One region of the Microbacterium hanjuni genome, then DNA from elsewhere that is predicted to be linked to it. Evidence: predicted binding sites of a transcription regulator. Region 1 holds the regulator's gene; the other holds the start of a gene.
The links. Region 1 encodes HspR, which represses chaperone genes until heat shock. Its sites were predicted from a motif close to AAGTTGAGTCNNNNNGACTCAACTT; they were not measured.
Positions count from the first base shown of each region.

Region 2: a site for HspR is predicted at 6,080-6,104, ahead of ACFXP5_RS11985 (Hsp20/alpha crystallin family protein). Genes of this name have one in related genera too.

Region 1 covers NZ_JBIGIK010000002.1:605,939-613,787, reverse strand. Annotated here, with positions in the region: gene ACFXP5_RS10710 (hypothetical protein) at 1-524, shown strand, start outside; gene ACFXP5_RS10705 (potassium channel family protein) at 528-1,319, opposite strand; gene ACFXP5_RS10700 (ribokinase) at 1,329-2,249, opposite strand; gene ACFXP5_RS10695 (heat shock protein transcriptional repressor HspR) at 2,246-2,698, opposite strand; gene ACFXP5_RS10690 (DnaJ C-terminal domain-containing protein) at 2,749-3,747, opposite strand; gene ACFXP5_RS10685 (nucleotide exchange factor GrpE) at 3,755-4,357, opposite strand; gene dnaK (molecular chaperone DnaK) at 4,360-6,222, opposite strand; gene ACFXP5_RS10675 (hypothetical protein) at 6,423-6,992, opposite strand; gene ACFXP5_RS10670 (MFS transporter) at 7,108-7,849, shown strand, end outside.
Region 2 covers NZ_JBIGIK010000002.1:883,687-891,535, reverse strand. Annotated here, with positions in the region: gene ACFXP5_RS12025 (phytoene desaturase family protein) at 1-64, opposite strand, end outside; gene ACFXP5_RS12020 (SRPBCC family protein) at 61-546, opposite strand; gene ACFXP5_RS12015 (SDR family oxidoreductase) at 571-1,575, opposite strand; gene ACFXP5_RS12010 (metallophosphoesterase family protein) at 1,639-2,133, opposite strand; gene ACFXP5_RS12005 (esterase/lipase family protein) at 2,143-2,823, opposite strand; gene ACFXP5_RS12000 (alpha/beta fold hydrolase) at 2,820-3,611, opposite strand; gene ACFXP5_RS11995 (hypothetical protein) at 3,646-4,332, opposite strand; gene ACFXP5_RS11990 (MFS transporter) at 4,430-5,857, opposite strand; gene ACFXP5_RS11985 (Hsp20/alpha crystallin family protein) at 6,127-6,558, shown strand; gene ACFXP5_RS11980 (APC family permease) at 6,617-7,849, opposite strand, start outside.

The sequences.
Region 1 (7,849 bases):
GTCGCCGGCACCGCAAGGCGGCGATCCGGATGCTGCTCGCTCAGGCGAACCGGGCTGTCGGGGCGAGCGACCGCCCGGGCAGCAGGGTGCTCGCGTGGGCGGCGAGCCAGGCCGCCCCGCTGCTGATGCGGCGCGCTGCGGGCCGGGTGCTCGTCTGGGTCTGGAAATCCGACCCAGAGCTGCTGGTCGCGATGGCGCAGGTGCAGGAGGCGACCCCGCAGCTGCGCGCCGCGCGAGCCGCGATGCCGATGGAGTATGACGACACCGAGGCGTTCTCGAACCCCCACCTGGGTGTCGGCGAGAAACTGGTGATCGACCTGCCGCCCGATCCCCGCACTCCCCCGTTCGCGACGTACACCTGGGACACCGGTTCGCACCTGGTCACGCTCACCGCGGTGTGCGGCGACCGTGCGCGCGTCGCGACCGTCCTGCCGGCGGTCGACGAGATCGCCCGCACCCTGCGCGTGGTCGATGATCTCCCCCTCGGGGAGTCGCCGACCGTGCTGCGGATCTCACCGGGCTGACGCTCAGGGCGTCCCGGGCCCTCCGGGTGCGGGGGCCGGCGGCATCTCGTTCTTCTGCACCTCGTGCATGACCGCCATCACGTCGCCGCGGGTCGCGGGGCGCTTCTCCTCGTGGCCCCGCGTGACGCGCTCGGCGACCCACGAGGAGAACGACGCGACGATGAGGCCGACGAGGATGACGCCTCCCATCATCAGGAAGATCGCCACCGTGCGTCCGCCGGTCGTGACGGGATAGAAGTCGCCGTAGCCGACGGTGCTGACGGTGCAGAACGCCCACCACACCGTGTCTTCGAACGTCGTGATGTTCGCCCCGGGGGCGTTCCGCTCGAAACTCAGCACTGCGAGCGACGCCTGCCAGATCAGCAGCAGCGCCGAGCCGAAGCCGTAGACCAGCAGGCTCGCGCGCAGCGAGTCGCCCGCCGACCCCCGCCGCGACACCAACCGCGTGACGACCCGCAGCAGGCGCACGGCCTGCAGGGTGGGGACGACCACGACGGCGGCGTCGAAGAGATGGCGGCGGAACCACGTGCCCCGCGGGTGGCTCATGATCAGGCGCGCGACGTAGTCGATGAGGAAGATCAGCCAGGTGACGGCGACCACGATCCACGTCAGACTCGACCACGGCTCTGTCAGATTGCCGACCACCTGGAAGGTGATCGCGAAGAAGAAGGCCAGGGCGGCGAAGATCAGCGGCCAGTAGCCGGCCTTCTCCCACCGCTTCATGGCCGCCGTCTCGCCCTGCTCTCGGCGAGCGGTCCGCGATGCGGCGGCGCTCAGGGACGGCTCGCTCGACATGGGAGCACTCTATGACGGCGAGGTCGGGGCGCTCAGCGCGCGATCGATCTCGTCGCGGTGGGGCATCGATTCCGCCGCCCCCGCTCGGGTGACGGTGATCGCCGCGGCCGCGGCGGCAGCGGAGAGGGCGTCCTCAAGCGACGCGCCGTCCGCGAGCCAGGCGACGAGTACGCCGACGAAGGTGTCGCCGGCGGCCGTGGTGTCGACCGGAGTCACCACCGGTGCGGCAAGGGTGAAGACGACGGCGCCGTCGCGCGCCACGAGCGCGCCGTGCGCACCGCGCGTCACGATGACGGTGCCCGCACGGCGACTGAGTCGGGCCGCCGCCTCGGCCGCGTCGGGGCTGCCACTGAGCTCGAGCGCTTCGTTCTCGTTGGGCACCAGCACGTCGGTGAGGTCGAGCAGCGCCTCGAGGTCGCGGCTCGCGGGCGCCGGGGTCAGCACCGTCGTCACTCCCGCCTCGCGGGCATGGCGCATCGCGGTCGCGAGCAGGGGGATCGGACGTTCCCCCTGAACGACGAGGTGGGATGCTGCCGCCACCGCGGCTTGATCGTCGGGCGAGAACTCCACGTCGTCGTTGGCGCCGGGCACGACCACGATCGTGTTCTCGCCGTCGTCGGTGACCGTGATCTGCGCGATGCCGGTGGCCTCGGTCGAGACCCGCAACCCCGACACCTCGACCCCGTCCGCGACGAGTCGTTGCCGCAGGCGTTCGCCGAAAGCATCCGCCCCGACGGCTCCGAGGAAGACGACCCGCGCGCCTGCCCGCGCCGCGGCCACGGCCTGGTTCAGGCCTTTACCGCCGGCGCCGGTCGTGAAGGCGGTGCCGAAGATCGTCTCGCCCGGTTCAGCCCGACGTGGTTGCCGCACCACGAGGTCCATGTTGGCGCTTCCGAGCACCACCACGTCTCCGCGGTCGGCGTCGCTCACTGCTCGGCGTCGTCCTGGCCGTGCGAGCGCTCGGCGCGCCACAACACGACGTCCGTCGCGCGGCGGACGCGGGCGCCGTGGCGCAGCGTGATCACAGCGCCGGTCGCGCCGGCGGCGAACACCCGGGCGCCGGGGCGGGTCTGGCGCTCGGCGGTCAGCTGGCGTTCCAGGTCGGTGACCCGACGGGTGAGGGCGTGCACGTGCTCCTCGAGCGCGACGAGGCGCGCGATCGCGGGCAGGCTCATGCCTTCGCCCGAGAGGCGCGACACCTCCCGCAGCTGCTCGACGTGACGGGTGGAGTATCGCCGCGACCCGCCCTGGGTGCGGGCGGGCACGACGAGGCCGAGCCGGTCGTATTGACGCAGCGTCTGGGGGTGCATGTTCGCCAGTTCGGCGGCCATGGCGATCGCGAAGATCGGTGCGTCCTCGTCGAGTTCCTTCTCTGCCACGTGATCACCTCCGTCTTCGTGCGACAGTCCTGCCGTTGTCGTGCGCTCTGCTAGCCGCGGGCCTTCGCCATCAGGTCACCGCGGGGGTTCTCCTTCGGTTCGACCTGCTGGTACTTCTCGAGTGCTTCGCGCGCCGCTTCGTCCAGATGCGACGGCACCGCCACCTGCACCTCCGCGAGGAGGTCGCCGGTGCCCTTGGTGGTTGCGACGCCGCGGCCCTTGACCCGCAGCACGCGTCCGGAGGGGGTGCCGGGCGCGACCCGCAGCTTGACCGGGTCACCACCCAAGGTCGGCACTTCGATGGTCGCACCGAGGGCCGCCTCGGTGAAGGTGACCGGCACCGTCACGCGAAGGTTGAGTCCGTCGCGGACGAACACCGGATGCGGCCGCACGGCCACCTGCACCACGATGTCGCCGGGTTCGCCGCCGTCGGGAGAGGGACTCCCTCGACCGCGCAACCGGATCTTCTGCCCGTCGGAGACACCGGCGGGGATCCTCACCTTGAACGGCTTGCCATCCTCGCCCGCGAGCGAGATGGTCTCGCCCTTCGTGGCGGTGAGGAAGTCGATCGTCGTGCGCGCCGTGACGTCGGAGCCGCGCTGCGGGCCGCCGAATCCGCGGTAGCCCCCGCTCGTCTGCCCGAAACGTCCGGAGCCGAAGCCGGAGGGTTCGAAGTTGGCGAAGAAGTCGTCGAAGTTGCCCGCGCTCTGTGTGCGCGGGCCTCCGCGACCCTGTCCGAACATGCTGAACACGTCTTCGAACCCGGCGCTGCCCTGGCCGCCGGCGGGCGCGCCGGCGCTGAAGCGGGCGCCCGAGCCCATCGCGCGGATCTGGTCGTACTCCGCGCGCTGATCGGCGTCGCTCAGCACGGCATACGCCTCGCTGATCTCCTTGAAGGTGGCCTCCGCCTTCGCATCACCCGGGTTGGAATCCGGGTGATACTTGCGCGCCAGCTTGCGGTAGACCTTCTTCAGGTCGGCCGCGGGGACGTCTTTATCGACGCCGAGCACCTTGTAGAAGTCTTTGTCGAACCAGTCCTGACTCGCCATGGCTCTCCTACTCGACCGGTACGGCGACGACGACCTTCGCGGGTCGCAGCTCGACCGAACCCAGGCGGTAACCCACCTCGACGACCTCGAGCACGGTCGGCGTCGTGACACCGGGGGTCGGCGCCTGGAAGATCGCCTCGTGCTGCTGCGGGTCGAAGGCCTCGCCCGCGGTGCCGTACGACACCACACCGAGACGTTCCGCGACGGTGCGCAGCTTGTCGGAGATCGCGGCGAAGGGCGTGCCCGCGACGAGATCGCCGTGCTTGATGGCGCGGTCGAGGTCGTCGAGCACGGGGATGAGACCCTTCACGGCCTCGCCCTTGGCGCGTTCGATCTCGCGCTCGCGCTGCTCCTCGGTACGCCGACGGTAGTTGGCGTACTCGGCCTGCAGTCGCTTGAGGTCACCCAGCAGCTGGGAGTCGTCCACGTTCTGACCAGCACCCGCGGCGTCACCGGCGTGAGCGTCGGCGGACTGGGGCGCTCCGAGGATGTCGTCCACGGTGAGTTCCGGCTCCTGCGGCGCGGGGCCGGAGGACTGCTCCTCCGACCCCGTCGGCGCGTCAGGACCGGCGCCCGAACCCTGGGGCTGTTCGTCGTCCTTGTTCGCCATGATTATTTCTTCTCGTCCTCGTCGTCCACGACCTCGGCGTCCACGACATCCTCGTCAGACGAGGGTGCAGCGTTCTCCGAAGGCGCCTCGGTGCCGGCATCCGGAGCCTGCTCGGCCTGACCGGCGCTGTAGATGGCCTCGCCGATCTTGCCCTGGCTGGCGTTCAGCTTGTCGAACGCGGTCTTCACCGCATCGTCGTCCTCGCCCGCGAGAGCGGTCTTGAGCGCGTCGACATCGCCCTGGACCTCGGTCTTGACGTCGTCGGGCAGCTTGTCGGCGTTGTCGGTGAGCAGCTTCTCGATCGAGTACGAGAGCGTCTCGGCCTGGTTGCGCACCTCGGCCGACTCGCGACGCTTCTTGTCCTCGGCCGCGTGCTCCTCGGCCTCGCGCACCATGCGCTCGACGTCTTCCTTCGGCAGCGACGAGCCGCCGGTGATCGTCATCGACTGCTCCTTGCCGGTGCCCTTGTCCTTCGCCGAGACGTGCACGATGCCGTTCGCGTCGATGTCGAAGGTGACCTCGACCTGCGGGATGCCACGGGGGGCCGGGGCGATGCCGGTGAGCTCGAAGGTGCCGAGCGGCTTGTTGTCGCGGGTGAACTCACGCTCGCCCTGGAAGACCTGGATCGCGACGGACGGCTGGTTGTCGTCCGCGGTCGTGAAGGTCTCGCTGCGCTTGGTCGGGATGGCCGTGTTGCGCTCGATGAGCTTGGTCATGATGCCGCCCTTGGTCTCGATACCGAGGCTCAGGGGGGTGACGTCGATGAGCAGGACGTCCTTGCGCTCGCCCTTCAGCACACCGGCCTGCAGAGCGGCGCCGACGGCGACGACCTCATCGGGGTTGACGCCCTTGTTCGCGTCCTTGCCGGTCTCGCGCTTGACGAGTTCGGCAACGGCGGGCATACGGGTCGAGCCACCGACGAGCACGATGTGGTCGATGTCGCCGACCTTGATGCCGGCCTCGCGGATGACATCCGCGAAGGGCTTCTTCGTGCGGTCGAGGAGGTCCTTGGTGAGGTCCTCGAACTTCGCGCGGGTGATCGTCTCGGACAGCGACACGGGGCCGGAGTCGGTGAGGGAAAGGTAGGGCAGGTTCACGCTGGTCGACGTGGAGCTCGACAGCTCCTTCTTCGCCTGCTCGGCAGCCTCCTTGAGGCGCTGGAGTGCGATCTTGTCGCCCGAGACGTCGACACCGGTGGTGTCCTTGAACTGCTTGATGAAGTAGTCGACGAGACGCTGGTCCCAGTCGTCGCCACCGAGGCGGTTGTCACCGGCGGTCGAGCGCACCTGGATGGTCGAGAAGTCGTCGTCCTTGCCCACCTCGAGCAGCGAGACGTCGAAGGTTCCACCACCGAGGTCGAAGACGAGGATGAGCTCGTCCTCCTTGCCCCGGTCGAGGCCGTACGCGAGGGCGGCAGCGGTCGGCTCGTTGATGATGCGCAGGACGTTGAGGCCCGCGATCTCGCCGGCCTCCTTCGTGGCCTGACGCTCGGCGTCGTTGAAGTAAGCGGGAACCGTGATGACCGCGTCGGTGACGGTGTCGCCCAGGTACTCCTCGGCGTCACGCTTCAGCTTCTGCAGGATGCGGGCCGAAATCTCCTGCGGCGTCCACTTCTTGCCGTCGACGTCGAAGGTCCAGGTGGTGCCCATGTGACGCTTCACGCTCGAGACGGTGCGGTCGACGTTGGTCACGGCCTGGCGCTTGGCGGTCTCACCGACCAGCACCTCGCCGTCCTTCGTGAACGCGACGACCGACGGGGTGGTGCGGAAGCCTTCGGCGTTCGCGATCACCTTGGGCTCGCCGCCCTCCAGGACCGAAACGACGGAGTTGGTGGTACCGAGGTCGATTCCAACTGCACGAGGCATGTTCATCTCCTTCTTGTCGGGTCCAGTGGATGCTGCGACCCGAGGTTGTACAAAGTTCTTCGGGGGCTCGTCCTCGCACGATCGGCGAGGTTGAGCCGTGATGACTCAACGCTATCGAGACGCTTCCCGCGCGTCAAGCGAACTTGCCATGAACAGGCTCAACCCTCAGCCTCGCGGTGCGTTCGGCTCGTTGGGCCCGCTCAGATCGAGTGCGCCAACGTCTGCAGCAGGATGACCAGCAGCCCGAGCCCCAGCAGCATGGCCAACGCGATAAGCTGCACCCACCACGCCAACTTCGACCGGCGCACGGCCAGCCAGCCGATGACCGCGAGCGTGACGATGTACACGGTCATGGTGGCGCGCAACGCCCCGCCGAGGTCGAAGACACCCGCCCAGGCGAGGGCGAGGATGATCCCCGGAACGAAGACCGTGCTCACGGCGCTGCCCGCGATCGCGATCATCACACCGAACTCCGTGCGGTTCGGGAAGGAGCGGTGCACGGCGAGGTGGGAGATCACGTCTGCCGCGAAACCGGCGATCGAGATGCCGAGCACGCCCAGCACGAGGCCGAGGAACGCGTGATCCGGTTCGGGGTGCTCGCTCGTCGCTGTCACCAGCACGATGGCGAGGCCGGTGAAGGCGGCGTACACCCGCTCTTTCAGTGCGGAAGCGACGGTGACAGCATCCGCCCCCGACGCGTCGTCGCGAGGGCGACCGGAGCGAGCGCCCCGATGCCCGTGCCCACGCGCGGTCAGCCGGTCATCCGCCATGGCGCCCCTCTCGTTTCCGCGAGCCTAGCGGCGCGCACCCGCTCAGCCTCTCCTCCGCGCACGCCACCGGCGGGGCGCCACCGACTGTTCACCGCGACGGCCTAGCGTGACCGGCATGAGCGCACCCGATCGCGACAGCTCCGTTCCCTCCGCGCCGCCGGCCGCCGCGAACACCGGCGCCGTTGCGGCGATGGGTCTCGACCTCCGGGCCGACGAGAAGGTCCCGGGGCGCACGGTTCTCGCGTGGGCGTTCTGGGACTGGGCGACGCAGCCGTTCAACTCGGTGCTGCTGACTTTCATCTTCGCCTCGACGCTGTACCTCACCGGTGAGGCGTTCCTCCCAGCCGATGTCGCGGCGCTTCCCGAAGGCGACGCGGTGCGCGAAGCCGGCCTCGCGAACCTCGCGGCGGGCTTCGGGTGGGGCGGCACGGCGGCGGGCCTGCTCATCCTCGCCCTCGCGCCCGTGCTCGGTCAGCGGGCCGATGCTTCGGGCCACCAGAAGCGGTGGCTCGCCGGGGCGACGGGGCTGCTCGTGGCCTGCATGTTCGCGCTGTACTTCATCCGCCCCGAGCCCGAGCTGTTCGTCTGGGGCGTCGCGCTGATCGCCACCGGCAGCGTGCTCAGCGAGATCGCCGGCGTGAACTACAACGCGCTGCTCATCGGCATCGCCAACCGCAAGAACATCGGGCGCATCTCGGGGCTCGGCTGGGGCTTCGGCTACATCGGCGGGGTCGTCGCCCTCGCGCTGGTCATCGTGTTCTTCGCCGCCGACTGGTTCGGCCTCCCCACCGAAGACGGGCTGCCCTTCCGCCTCATCGCCGTCGGTTGCGCCGTCTGGGCGATCGTCTTCTCGGTGC
Region 2 (7,849 bases), 280 kb from region 1:
TGACGGCGGCGGCGAGGCCGTTCGGTCCGGACCCGACGACGATCGCGTCGAAGCTCTCGGTCACTCGGAGCCCTCGGAGATCTCCCGCTCGGCGGTGGAGCGCTCGGAGCGATGGGCGCGGCCCTCGGCGAGGTAGGCCAAGCGGTGCAGGGTCTCGCGATTGCGGATGTACAGGGCGAGGTCGAGCAGCGGCTTGGGTACGAGCGTTCCGGGACCGGCGACCGCGTCCTCCTGGATGCGCACGACCGTGTCCTCGCCCCGCGGCTTGACGTCGACGACGACCAGAGCCTCGCCGATCGGCCATCCGCGGGCCTTGAGCACAGCCCGGTGCGGCGGATTCCATTCGATCGAGCTCGTGGTGTCGTCGATGACGGCGGGCCACACACCGAACGAGTGATGAAGTTCGGTGCCGGGCGTCGGCCATCCTTCGTCGACCTCACGCATGCGGGACGCGCCCACCACCCATGAGGGGAACAGCCAACCGTCCGCGATCACGGCGAACACGTCGTCGGGTGAGCACTTCAGAACACGAACGTTGCGAGACATCCGCTTCTCCCTTCCCGTGGGTTCTCAGCGACGGCGAAGCGCGACCAGGCCGCCGATGGCTGCCGCTGCGGACCCGACGATACCGGCCGCCGACAGCGAGCGGCGGTGGCGGATGGCCCACGTCTGCACACTGCCGTCGCGGGCGACGTCGTCGAAGATGCCGTGGGCCCCGTGATCGCCGGGCACCGGCTCGTAGAGGTTCGGCTTCAGCTGCGGCTGATCGTGATCCTTCGACAACTGCCCGTCCCAGGCGTTCTTGGCGAGGTACCAGTCCATGAACCGGCCCGCGAAACGCGTGCCGAGCACGAGACCGACGGTCGACTCGCCCACCCAGGTGCGACGGCGGGGCCGGTCGGCCACGTCCGCGATCGCACGGGCGCCGACCTCGGGCTGATAGATCGGGGGAACGGGCTGCGGGTGCTCGTCGAACTCCGACTTCACCCAGTTGAACTGCACGGTGTTCAGCGCGGGCATGTCGACGATCGAGACCGCGACCGCGCTGCCGTTGTGCGTCAGCTCGCCCACGATCGAATCCGTGAAGCCGTGGATCGCGTGCTTCGCCCCGCAGTACGCCGCCTGCAGCGGGATGCCGCGGTGGGCGAGGGCGGACCCGATCTGAATGACATGGCCGCGGTCGCGGGGCACCATGCGGCGCAGCGCCGAGCGGGTGCCGTTGACCGCCCCGAAGTAGGTGACGGCGGTCGCGCGGTCGAAGTCGGCCGCCGAGGTGTCGAGGAACTGCGAGATCGTGCCGGTCATCGCGTTGTTGACCCAGAGGTCGATCTCGCCGAACTCCGCTTCGATGCGGTCGGCGGCAGCATCCACCGCCGCCGCGTCGGCGACGTCGACGGAGATGCCGAGTCCGCGCCGGCCGGCCGCCTCGATCTCGGCCACCGTCGCTGCGAGCCCGTCCTCACCGCGGGCGAGCACGACGACATCCCAGCCCCGATCGGCGAACTCCCGCGCGGTCGCCCGCCCGAGTCCTGCTGTTCCACCCGTGATGACGGCCGTTCCTCGTGCTTCGCTCATGCAGGGAGGCTATGCAGGCCGGATGGGAGAATCGCCCCGCCTTGCGCGGGAGGCCGCCGCAGGCTAGAGCGTGAGGAGCGTCACGTCGCGCACCGTGCCGGCGTCGAGCGTGAGGGTGAGGTAGGTGTGGTCGGGCTGGCGTCGACGGTCGGTGGGCGAGCCGGGGTTCAGCAGCCGCAGGCCGCCGGGAGCCACGGAATCCCACGGGATATGACTGTGCCCGAACACGAGCAGGTCGGTGTCGGGGAAGGCCGCCGCCATCCGCCGGTCGCGCGTGGGGGCCTGCCCCGTCTCGTGGATGACGGCGACGCGCACGCCGTCGATCTCGCGGCGGGCGATCTCGGGCAGGCGGTCACGCAGGTCCGCGCCGTCGTTGTTGCCCCACACCCCGAGCACCTCGCCGTGCTGGGAGAGGTGCTCGAGGACGGATGCTGTGACCCAGTCGCCCGCGTGCACGATGAGGTCGGCGTGGTCGGCGGCGCGGAGCACCGGGGTGGGGATCACGCGCGCACGACCGGGGATGTGCGTGTCGGAGATGAGGAGCAGCCGGGTCGCCATGAGCCGACGTTACGTGGGCTCGTCGGCGGCGAGCACGGCGAGTTCGGCCATCACCCGCGGGTGGGAGAGGATGCGGAAGTGCCCGCCCGTCTCGAGGCGCACGTTCTTCGCTCCGGCCAGCTCGCTCCCCTCGGGGATGTGCGGATCGAAGCGGCCGTAGATGGAAACGATGCGCGCGTTGACCGCGGTCTCCCGCCCGAGGGCGACGATGGTGGCATCGCGCGGCGAGAAGCTGCGCAGGGTCGGGGCGAGGAGCATGAGGCGGGCGTAGACCGAACCGCCGAACGGAGTCGCGACCGCCAGCATCCCGCGCACCCGGCGCCCTGCCTCGCCGAACGCCATCACCTGCTTGCCGACGAGGCCGCCCTTGCTGTGGGCGAAGAGCACCACGTCCGAGAGGTCGTGCTTGTCGAGATACTCCGACACCCGGGCGGCCATCTCGACGACCGGGCGGTCGTTGCGGTGCAGCAGGTCGATGACGTGCACGGGATGGCCACGCTCGTGCATCGCCTCGATCGCGGGTTGGAGGAACTTCCACGTCTCGTACACCCCGGGCAGCACCACGATCGCGGCGCGGTCACCGGTGAGGAAGACGGCGGGATCGGTGCGGTTGAAGAACGCGCGCACCTGCCATGTCGCGGCATAGAGGTAGTCGCGCGCCCACCACACCGGCACCTGCAGCGGATTCACGGCGTCGGCGCCTCGACCCGGCCCGAGACGAAGGCCGCGATCGCGGAGGCCACTGCCCGCGGGGCCGACCACTGCACGACGTGGAACCCCCGGGGGGCGGTGACGAAGGCAGCGTCGAGCGCCCGGTCACGCAGGCGCCGGCACCATTCGACCCCGGCGATCGGGTCGCTGCCGCCGCGCAGGACGAGCAGCGGCGCGCGCAACTGCGCGACGCGATCCTCGATGGGGTAGGAGACCATGTGGCGCACCTGCGTGAGGTACCAACGCACCCCGCAGCGCAGATAGTCGCCGAACACGATCGCGTTCGCGCGCGGCGGCTCGCCGAGCGAATCGATCGCGAGAGCGCGCGCCTGCGCCATCACCGTGCGGTGACGATCGTCCGAGACCGGACCCATCGCGACGACACCGAGCACGAGGTCGGGGCGGAGGACGGCGAGCTCGACCACCCATTGCGCACCCATCGAGTGCCCGACGAGCACGACGGGCTCGCCGATGACGCGGTCGATGACCTCCGCGAGGGCCGTCGCCATCTCGGTGACGTCGAGGTCTCGACCGGGCTTCGGCAGGCCCCCGAACCCCGGGAGGTCGATGGAGTGCACGGGGGCGTCGGCGGCGAGCTCGTCGTGCAGGCGCGTGAAGTAGCGGTGGGACATGCCGATGCCGTGGATCAGCACGTAGGGCGAGCCGGCGGCGGCGCCGGCCGTGTCGGTCGACAGGACGCGGAACACGCGGTCATCGAGGTCGATGCGGTGTTCGACGACGTTCTCGTACTTCTCGCGGCGGGCCATCAGGCCACCGTACCCGCGCGATATCGGCGCACCGTCAGTCCTGCGCCAGGTGGTAGGAGGGTTGACGCAGTGCCCGCACCCACGCGTACGTGCCCGCCCCGGGCAGCGCGCGTCGCACCGCGTCGAAGCGCAGATCGTCGATCGGTTGCGGGTCGACGAGCGCGAGGGACAGGTCGGCGAACGGATGCCACAGCCCTCTCCCGTGCGCGAAGGAGAGGCGGAGGCGCCACGGCGCCCTGCGGAGCGCTTCGTCGAGCGCGCTCCCTCCCGAGGGCAGCGGCTCGGACACGGTTCGCGCGCACAGCAGCAGCGGACCGAGATCGGAGCGATAGGGGAGCAACGTGCCCAGGCGAGCGCTCGAGGGCGAACGATGGGCGAGCAATGCGAACCGCGTCGCGGGGCCGAAACCCGTCGAGGCGAGTTCGATATCGGCGGGGCGGCCGTCGGCCTCCAGGCGCAAAGCGAGCCCGATGACATCCGGCAGCGGGGCGGGCAGCCCGATCGATCTCGACAGCCGAGCGGTGAGCTCAACGGGCCCGGGGGCGGGCTCGTCGATCCATTGGATGCCCGAGCGCACCGGGGTGCCGAGCCACACGAGCTCGCCCCGCAGCATCCGCCCCCGCGCATGGATCGGACGGGGTCGCCGCACCAGAAGGAGCGCGGCGAAGAGCGCGCGCAGCGCGCGTCCGGCGACACCTGCCAACCGATTCGCCTGCGCCATGCTGCGTCCTCCCGGGTCATCGTGTGCGCACGAGCTCGTTACCCGCGTGCGCATTGACCCGGCGCCCGCGACCGGCTACGCAGGGCGCACGCTCCCGTCAGGTTCGCGGCGTGTCGGCGCCGGGGGTCACTCCCTTCTGCGCCCCCTCGACGAGCGACAGGGGATCGGCGATGTCCTCGAGCGACTTCCCGGCAGCGCTCACGCCGAAGACTCCGGCGATGACACCTCCGAAGATCATGATGACCGACCCGAGCACATACCCCCAGAAGAGCGGCTCGCGGTCGGTGCCGTCTCCGATCAGCGCGCCGTAGAGGGCGGGCGCGATCGCGCCGACCAGTTGCCCGATCGAGAAGACGTACGAGATGACCTGGCTGCGCAGTTCGAGCGGGAAGATCTCGCTGACCGTCAGGTACGCCGCGGACGCACCCGCCGAGGCGAAGAAGAATGACCCGCACCAGAACGCCGTGTGCGTGGCGGCGTTCAGGACGCCGGCGTTGAAGAGGAATGCGCTGACCAGCAGGATGAGGCCCGCCGCGACGTAGGTGAGGAACAGCATCCGTCGACGGCCCCAGGTATCGAAGAAGTGACTGAGCGTGAGTGCACCGATCAGATTGCCGAGCGCGAAGATGATGAGGTAGGCGGATGCCGCCTGGGGCGGCGTGTCGTAGAAGTTCTCGAGCACCAACGCATAGGTGAAGAAGATCGCGTTGTAGAGGAACGACTGCGTGACCATCATCGTGACGCCGACGAGGGTGCGTCGTGGATATTTCTGGAAGAGCACCTTCGCGATCGTGAGGAACGGAACCTGCCCGTACTCCTTGACCGTGATCGCCTTGGATTCGTCGACCGGGGGGATCTCCTTGCCTTCCTTGCGGATGCGTTCCTCGATCTGACTGACGTTCTCCTCGGCCTCGTCTTCGCGGCCATGGGTCATCTGCCAGCGCGGACTCTCGGGAATGTGCCGGCGGAGGTAGATGAGCATGAGGCCCAGGATCGGTCCGATGAAGAAGCTGAGCCGCCACCCGATGTCCTGCGGGAAGATCGCGGTGTCGAGGAAGAACACACTCGCCACCGCGCCGAGCGCGGCACCTCCCCAGTACGTGCCATTGATCGCGATGTCGACGCGTCCACGGTATTTGGCGGGGATGATCTCGTCGATCGCCGAGTTGATCGCGGCGTACTCGCCGCCGATCCCGGCACCCGCGACGAAGCGCCACACGTAGAAGAACCAGGGCGCGAAGGACAGGCCCGCTACGGCGCTGCCGACCAGGTACACCACGAGCGAGACCAGGAAGAGCTTCTTCCTGCCGAGCCGGTCGGTGAGCCGGCCGAATACGAGCGCTCCGGCGACCTGCCCCAGGAGATAGAAGGTGCCCGCGAGGCCGACCTCTGCCGGTCCCATGCCGAGCGTCTGCGCGTAGCCGTTGGCCGCGACGATCTGCACCTCCAGGCCGTCGAGCACCCACGAGAACCCCAGCCCCACGATGATGAGCCAGTGGAAGCGCGCCCACGGCAATCGGTCCATGCGAGCAGGAACCAGGGACTTCACTTTCTTCACTTGAGCCGCGGACGATGACATGCGGGGCCTCTCTGCTCGCCGGACGCGACGCCGCATCCTGCCGAATTTCTTACCGCTTCCCGTTGTCCGACGCTGCTTGTTGACCCGGTCCACGAGAGGGAGTAAAACCATCGACGCGCACCCCTGCACTGGGTTGCACGGCCCGAAAGCAGATTGCTATTCTTTCCTTAGTTGAGCCACGGGGGCTCAATACCTGGATGGAAGGAGATCTTCTCATGGCAATGACTTTTGACCCTTTCAGCGAGCTCGACCGACTCGCCTCCGGCCTGCTGCAGTCGCGGCCCGGTCCGAAGCTGATGCCGGTCGATCTGTACCGTGACGCCGACCGGTACGTCCTCAACGCCGACCTGCCGGGCATCGACCCGGGTTCGGTCGACATCGATGTGGACGGTCAGCTGCTCACCATCCGCGCACAGCGCACGGCGGGCTCGACGCCCGGCGTGAAGTGGCTGGCGCAGGAACGACCGGGCGGCAGCTACCTCAGGCAGTTCAGCATCGGCGAGGGCGTCGACACGGCCGGCATCTCGGCGACCTACGACAACGGTGTGCTCAGCGTGGTCATCCCCCTCAGCGAGCGGGCGAAGCCGCGCAAGATCGAGGTGCAGGCCGCAGCCTCGGCGAGCGCTCAGCGCACCCTGGCGAGCTGAGTCCCCACTTCCCAACAAGAGAGGGGTGCACCCGCAGGGGTGCACCCCTCTCTTACGTTCAGCTCGACGGCTTTTCGCGAGACCGGCCCCAGCGCGCAAGCAGATAGAGCACGGCGCCGACCGCGAGGAGAGCGGCTCCGAACAGCCAGACGATGGGACGCTGCTGAGTCATCAGCAGGACGCACGAGCCGATCCCGAGTACCGGGACGAAGGTCCAGACCCGGAAGTGGGAATGATCGACGCGGTCCCGGCGCAGGACCAGCACCGAGACGTTCGCGCTGAGGAAGACGAAAAGCAGCAGCAGCACCACGGTCTCGGCCAGGACGGCGAGGTCGCCGACCAGGGTCAGCAACATGGCCACCAGGGTGGTCGCCAGGATCGCGACCCACGGCGTGCGCCGCTTCGTCAGCACCCGCGACAAGGCTCGGGGCAGCAGTCCTTGCTCGGCCATGCCGTACGTGAGGCGACTGGCCATGATCATCGTCAGCAATGCGCCGTTGGCGACGGCGATGAGCGCGATGAGACTGAACAGCCATGGGGGGATTCCCGCGCCGCTCGCTTCCACCACCTGCAGAAGTGGTCCCGTGGATGCTTCGAGCTCCGCGGCGGGGAGGGCTATCGCGCTCGCGAGGCCGACCAGCACGTACACGACACCCGCGGTGGCGAGCGCGGCGAACAACGCCCGCGGGAAGTTCTTCGTCGGATCCTTCACCTCCTCGATGATGTTGGCCGAGGTCTCGAATCCGACGAAGGAGTAGTAGGCGATGATCGCGCCGGCCAAGATCGCGCTGGCCGCCCCCGTCCCCTCGGGCAGCTCCGTCACCCGCGAGACGTCGCCGCCGCCGCCCGCGAGCAGCATCCCCACGACGACCACGACGATCACGAGCCCGCTCACCTCGATGGCGGTCATGGCGAAGTTCGCGCGCATCGACTCGCTGATCCCCCGCGCGTTGAGGGCGGCGATGAGCGCGAGGAACACGATCGCGACGGGCACCACGGGCAGATCGATGAACGTGCTCAGGTATTCGCCGGCGAAGGCGAGCGACAGCCCCGCCGCGCTCGTCACGCCGGCGGCGAGCATGCAGAACCCGACGAGGAACGACACCAGCCGGTTGCGGAATGCCCGCTCGGCGAAGACCGCCGCGCCCCCCGCCCGCGGGTACTTCGTGACGAGTTCGGCGTAGGAGCCCGCGGTGAGCAGAGCCAGGAGCAACGCCGCGAGGAGTGGCGCCCACAGCACCCCGCCGACACGACCGGCGAGCACCCCCATGAGCGCATAGACGCCGGCTCC